Linked DNA regions of Rhodoligotrophos appendicifer. The protein of the gene in region 2 interacts with the protein of the main gene of each other region in a pairwise test. Links are inferred from orthologs where the notes say so. Each region holds a gene or a part of one and is shown on either strand. Other genes may lie near its edges.

Evidence for each region.
Region 1: the proteins of FKM97_RS12010 (region 2) and ybgC interact in binary tests that used the Escherichia coli proteins (3 or more experiments, as listed by UniProt). The link is inferred for Rhodoligotrophos appendicifer from one-to-one orthologs.

The regions. Positions count from the first base shown.
Region 1 is NZ_VHKL01000008.1:82,245-85,562, forward strand. What follows is about bases 46-3,044. They hold ybgC (tol-pal system-associated acyl-CoA thioesterase), read right to left. Parts: upstream 1,781-3,044; coding sequence 1,310-1,780; downstream 46-1,309. Other genes in these bases: tolR (protein TolR), read right to left, coding at 46-313; tolQ (protein TolQ), read right to left, coding at 338-1,048; ruvB (Holliday junction branch migration DNA helicase RuvB), read right to left, coding at 1,767-2,810; ruvA (Holliday junction branch migration protein RuvA), read right to left, coding at 2,807-3,044. In the rest of the region: more of tolR, read right to left, coding at 1-45; more of ruvA, read right to left, coding at 3,045-3,318.
Region 2 is NZ_VHKL01000005.1:41,666-44,815, reverse strand. What follows is about bases 36-2,866. They hold FKM97_RS12010 (acyl carrier protein), read right to left. Parts: upstream 1,654-2,866; coding sequence 1,417-1,653; downstream 36-1,416. Other genes in these bases: fabD (ACP S-malonyltransferase), read right to left, coding at 2,680-2,866; fabG (3-oxoacyl-[acyl-carrier-protein] reductase), read right to left, coding at 1,918-2,655; fabF (beta-ketoacyl-ACP synthase II), read right to left, coding at 36-1,269. Also shown: more of fabF, read right to left, coding at 4-35; more of fabD, read right to left, coding at 2,867-3,150. UniProt on the Escherichia coli protein: Carrier of the growing fatty acid chain in fatty acid biosynthesis.

The DNA.
Region 1 (3,318 bases), on a different replicon or contig from region 2:
TTATCGCCTCCAATTTCGGCACCAGTGTGTCGAGGGTGATCTCCGTGTCCTGCAAAAAGATCTTGCCGGCGCCGTCGACGGAGACCGTCAACGGCTCCTTATCACCTTCCATGGGGTTGCCCTTGCTTTCCGGCAATTCTACCGGCACGCCGACCGTCAGCAGGGGGGCTGCGACCATGAAGATGATGAGAAGCACGAGCATGACGTCGACCATGGGGGTGACGTTGATCTCGCTCATAGGCGCGTGGGAAGACCGTCTGCGGCGTCCGCCGCGGCGACCTCCGCTGTTGTTGGTCTGAAGGCTCGCGCCCATCCCCTGCCTCTTTCCCTTATTGCGCTAGCTGCGCTCGTCCAATTGCCGCGAGATGATCGCCGAGAACTCATCGGCAAAGTTTTCCAGACGCGCACCGATCTTGCCCAGATCGCTGTTGATCTTATTGTAGAAAATGACGGCGGGAATCGCCGCGATCAGGCCGATCGCCGTGGCGAAGAGCGCCTCGGCAATGCCGGGGGCCACCACGGCCAGATTGGTGTTCTTACTCGCGGCGATCGCCTGGAAGCTGCTCATGATGCCCCAGACCGTGCCGAACAAGCCGATGAAGGGCGCGGTGGACCCGACGGTCGCCAGGAAGAGCAATCGGCTTTCCAGGCGCGACATCTCCTTCTGGAGCTGTACGTCCATCACCTTCTCGATCCGCTTCTGCACGCCGTGAAAACCGGCGCGAATGGCACTGTCCTGGCTGCGCTTCCATTCGCGCATGGCAGCCATGAACAAGGACGCCATGCCCGTGTTGGTGCGCGGGCCCAAGCTCAGATAAAGCTCCTCCAGCGACTGGCCGGACCAAAACATCTGCTCGAAGCGATCCGTCGCACGCTTCATGCGCTGGACCAGGACGTATTTCTCAAACACGATGGCCCAGGTCCAGATCGATGCAGCAAGGAGGCCGATCATTACGATCTTGACCACAATGTGCGCCTGCCAGAACAGCGCCATCAGCGAATAGTCAACGGGCGCGGCGGCAGCGCCCTGTGCAATCTCTACTGGCATTCACGTCCCCGGAAATTCGCTGAACAGCATGCCGGGAGCTTGGAGTTCAAGCTCGATCCAGGCGTGGTTAACCCACCAAGCCCGTCAAGTTTGTTCAAACTGCGGCGCACTCTCACCTCGCGCTGGTCCCTCGCGCCGGTCACTCACCGTGTCGCCGTTGGCACCCGTCACCGATACAATACAGGACATGGTTAATAGACGATTTACCGCGCTGCGGAAATGCGGCGGGATGGCTGACTTTTTTGCCGCTCCCCGCGCGGGCTAGCCGGAATTCACGGCCTTCGGGGCGATGACCGCCATCAATTCAGCCGGAACGCGCCGAGGCCGTCCGCTGCGATCAACGAGGGCCACCGTCACCGCCATCTCGAACAGGCGCTCCAGACCTCGATACACCGTCTGCTCGAGTGTCAGGCGAGCCCCCGTCAGGCTGGCGATCTTTGTTGCCACCTCAAGCACATCGTCAATCACCGCCGGCTTGCGAAACTCGGCCTGCAGCTTGCGGACGACAAAACCCAAACCGCCGCCCTCCTCCGTGATCAAATCCCGGTGATGCCAGCCCAGGAGCCGTAACCAGTCGGAGCGGGCGCGTTCGCAGAACTTCAGGTAATTGGCATGATAGACGAAGCCTGAGAAGTCGGTGTCCTCATAATAGACCCGAACCGGCAGCCGGTGCTCCGGCCCGGCCATGCGGCCAGCGAGGTCGGGCCAGGTATCGCGATCACGGGGCATCATCCTCTCCGAAGAGCTCGACTTGCAGCGTCTGCAACCTGCCTGGTGTGGCGAGGCCGAGATGAGCAAAGGCATGCGGTGTCAATATTCGACCACGGGGCGTTCGATTCACGAAACCCTGCTGGATCAGAAAGGGTTCGATAATTTCTTCGAGAGCGTCGCGCGCCTCGCTCAGAGACGCTGCCACCGTCTCGATACCCACCGGTCCGCCGCCGAAATTGAGCGCAATGCATTGAAGATAACGACGGTCCAACATGTCAAGACCACGATTATCCACTTCGAGCATACGGAGCGCTCCGTCGGCTGCCTTCTCGTCGATCCGCTCGACGCCGCCGACGGAGGCGAAGTCCCGGACACGGCGCAGGAGCCTGCCGGCGATCCGCGGCGTTCCGCGAGAGCGCTTGGCGATTTCCCTGGCGCCGCTCTCGGTCATGGAGATCCCCAGAACACGGGCGCCGCGCGAGACGATCTGCAGCAGCTCTTCATCGGTGTAGAAATCGAGCCTGATGGGAATTCCGAAGCGATCCCGCAGGGGCGTGGTCAGCAAGCCCGAACGGGTCGTCGCGCCCACCAAGGTGAAACGCGCCAAGTCGATTCGCACCGAGCGGGCCGCGGGACCCTCGCCGATGATCAAATCGAGCTGAAAATCCTCCATCGCCGGATAGAGGATCTCTTCGACCGCGGGGTTCAGGCGATGGATCTCATCGATGAACAGGACATCGCGGTCCTCAAGATTGGTGAGGAGTGCAGCAAGATCACCGGCTTTGGCAATCACCGGACCGGAGGTCGACCGGAAATTCGATCCCAGCTCGCGGGCGACGATCTGGGCGAGAGTGGTCTTTCCAAGCCCTGGAGGCCCGGCGAAGAGAACGTGATCCAGGGCCTCGCCCCGGGACTTGGCTGCCTCGATAAAGACGCGCAGATTGGCCTTGGCCTTGCCCTGCCCGACGAACTCCTCGAGGCGCAAGGGACGCAGCGTCGTGTCGACGGCATCCTCCTCGCGGGCATCGCGGTCGATCAGACGCGCATTCATGTGGACAGCTCCCGCAGAGCGCCTCGTATCAGCTGCTCGGTGCGGGCGTCGTCACCGGCCTTGGCCAGCGCCGTCGCCACTGCAGCGCCGGCCTGGACCTGCGCATAGCCGAGATTGACGAGGGCGGATACCGCCTCGGCGGAGGCCGTGCCGGTCTTCCCGCCGGCGTCGGTAAGGGCTTGCAGCCGCACCAGGCCGGTATCGGCGTAAGTGAGCGCAGGCGCCTTGTCCTTCAGCTCCGTTACGATCCGTTGGGCAACCTTGGGTCCGATGCCTGGGGCTCTTGCGATGGTCGCCCGGTCCTGCATGGCGATGGCGTTGGCAAGGTCCGATGCGGTCAGGGTCGAGAGCAGCGCGAGGGCCACCCGCGTCCCGACCCCCTGCACCGTCTGCAGCAACAGGAACCATTCCCGTTCCACGGGGCTCAGAAAACCGAAGAGGCGGATCTGGTCCTCGCGCACATAGGTCTCGATCGCCAGCGATACGCTCTCGCCTGGCGCCGGCAGCG
Region 2 (3,150 bases):
AGGCTAGTCGACGTAACGCCTGAAAATCAACGATGCGTTGGTACCACCAAAACCAAAGGAATTAGACAATACGGTGTCGATCTTCATTTCCTTGGCTTTATTGGCCACGAGATCGATCTTTGTGTCCACCGACGGCGAGTCGAGATTAATAGTCGGCGGCGCCACTCCATCCCGCATGGCCAGGATCGAGAAAATGGATTCTACAGCACCGGCGGCGCCCAGCAAATGACCAATCGACGATTTGGTGGACGACATGGTCAGTCCCTCCGCCGCATCGCCGAACAACCGTTCAACCGCTTTCAGTTCGATCTCATCGCCCAGGGGCGTCGAAGTTCCGTGGGCATTGACGTAATCGATGTCGGAGGGTTGCAGACCCGCACGCTTCACCGCGGCCCGCATGGAGCGGAAGGCGCCGTCTCCGTCCATAGCTGGCGCGGTGATATGGTAAGCGTCGCCCGACATGCCGTAGCCGATCACCTCGGCGTAGATCTTGGCGCCGCGCGCCTTTGCGTGCTCCAATTCCTCGAGAACCACCACACCTGCGCCCTCGCCCATCACAAAACCATCGCGGTCCTTATCATAAGGCCTCGAGGCCCGCTCGGGCGTATCATTGAAATGAGACGACAAGGCCTTGCAGGCGACAAATCCCGCTATCCCGAGGCGCGAAATGGCCGCCTCAGTGCCGCCGGCCACCATCACATCGGCATCGCCCAATGCGATCAAGCGAGAGGCATCGCCAATGGCATGAGCGCCGGTCGAACACGCCGTCACAACGGAATGATTCGGACCGCGGAAGCCGTATTCGATGGAGACCACACCAGAGGCGAGGTTGATCAGTCGTCCAGGAATAAAGAACGGGCTGACCCGCCGCGGGCCCTTCTCGGCCAGCAACAAAGACGTTTCCTCGATACCCGGCAGTCCGCCGATCCCCGATCCGATGAGAACGCCGGTCACAATCTGATCTTCGTAGTCGGTCGGCTTCCAGCCAGAATCTTCAACAGCCTGCTTTGCAGCCGCTACAGCGAAGATGATGAACTCGTCATATCTGCGCTGGTCCTTCGGCTCCATCCAGACATCGGCATTGAATGTGTGATTCTGCCCGTCGCCGGTCGGAACCTGGCAGGCAATGCGACAGGACATGTCGCTTGCATCAAATTTCGTAATCGGCCCCGCACCCGATTCACCGGCAATCAAGCGTGCCCAGGATGGCTCCGCGCCCGACGCCAGCGGCGTGACCATTCCGATTCCAGTAACGACGACTCTGCGCATGCTTTCCTTGATCGCCCTTTGGTCAACTGCCACCCCAGTGAGGATCGAAACCCGACCCGTCCCTCGACCTCAGGGTACCCAAGATCGTGGCAGCCACTGCGCGGGCGGGTGAGCATAGCCAACCCGCCGAGCGCGAGAAAGACGGCTCTAGGCCGCGCTCTTCTTGATGAAGCTGACGGCATCACCTACCGTCTGAATCGTTTCGGCCGCGTCATCGGGGATTTCGATGCCGAACTCTTCTTCAAAGGCCATGACCAGTTCAACGGTATCAAGGCTGTCGGCGCCGAGGTCGTCGATAAAGCTGGCCTCCTCCGTCACTTTGTCCGCTTCCACGCCCAGGTGCTCCACGACGATCTTCTTAACCCGTTCAGCGACATCACTCATATTTCAGTTTCCTTAGTTTCTCGGGTGGTGTCGTTGGCACCCGCAAAATCCTCTATCGGTCACCCCGATGCGGCGATCGGTAGAAGGAACCCAACCTCGAGCCGACCGGAAGGCCAAGTCTCAGTATGGGATTATGTGACCACCGTAGCCCGCGCATGGGCCGTCGGTTTCCTAACACATAGTTCAGCGCTTCACCAAGAGCCAAGACGGACGCTGCTGAAGCACAATCCTGCGCCGCATTCGCCCCGCCGAGACAGCCAGGCTTCAGATCATCGCCATCCCGCCATTGACGTGCAAAGTCTGCCCCGTCACGTAGGCTGCTTCGGGACTCGCGAGGTAAAGGATCGCAGCTGCAATCTCCTCGGCGGAACCCATTCTACCTGTAGGAATATTCCCGAGAATGGCCTCTCGCTGCTTCTCGTTCAAAGCAGCGGTCATGGGCGTCTCGATGAAGCCGGGCGCAACACAGTTGACGGTAATTCCCCGACTGGCCACCTCCTGTGCCAGAGCTTTTGTCATGCCGACCAGGCCGGCTTTCGAAGCCGCATAGTTGGCCTGCCCCGGATTTCCCGTGGTTCCGACCACCGAAGTAACGGATATGATTCGGCCCGTGCGACGCTTCATCATGCCCTTCAAGGCCGCCCGCGACAGGCGAAAGGCTGCGGTGAGGTTCACCTCAATGACCCGCGACCAGTCATCATCCTTCATCCGAATCGCGAGACCATCGCGGGTGAGGCCGGCATTGTTCACGAGAATGTCGACCTGCTTCGCCTGCTCCTCGGCCCGCGGCACCAGCGCCTCAACGGCCGCGGAATCTCCAAGATCGCAGGCGACCGTGAAGCTGCGTTCTCCAAGCTCGGCCTGCAGGGCGTCCAATCGGTCCTGACGCGTTCCGGAGAGAACCACGACTGCGCCTTGATTGTGGAGAACCCTGGCGATGGCGGCGCCGATGCCACCCGTTGCTCCTGTGACCAGCGCGGTTTTGCCGCTCAAATCAAACATGATGTCGTCCTCTCACCGATCCCGTCAGCGCCTTGCGGCGGCGAATGTCCGAATTTCCTCAGGCGTGCTCATGGTCTGGGTCACCGCCTCAGGTACGAGACGCTTGGACAGGCCGGTCAATACCTTGCCGGCACCAATTTCATAGAAGGCATCCACGCCCTCTGCAGCCATGTAGGCCACCGATTCCCGCCATCGCACCGTGCCCGTCACCTGCTCAGCCAGCCGTTGACGAATATCCTGAGCCGACCGCAGGGGCGATGCCGTGACGTTAGCAATGAGCGGTACCACCGGGTCGGCGATCGACACCTGCTCAAGCGCACTCCGCATCTCGTCGGCAGCAGGCTGCATCAACCGACAATGGAATGGCGCACTTACCGGCAAAAGGATCGCCCGCTTGGCGCCCTTCGCCTTGGCAGTCTCGACGGCCGCCTCAACGGCGGCCCGGGTGCCGCTGACCACCACCTGACCCGATCCATTGTCATTCGCGATCTGCAC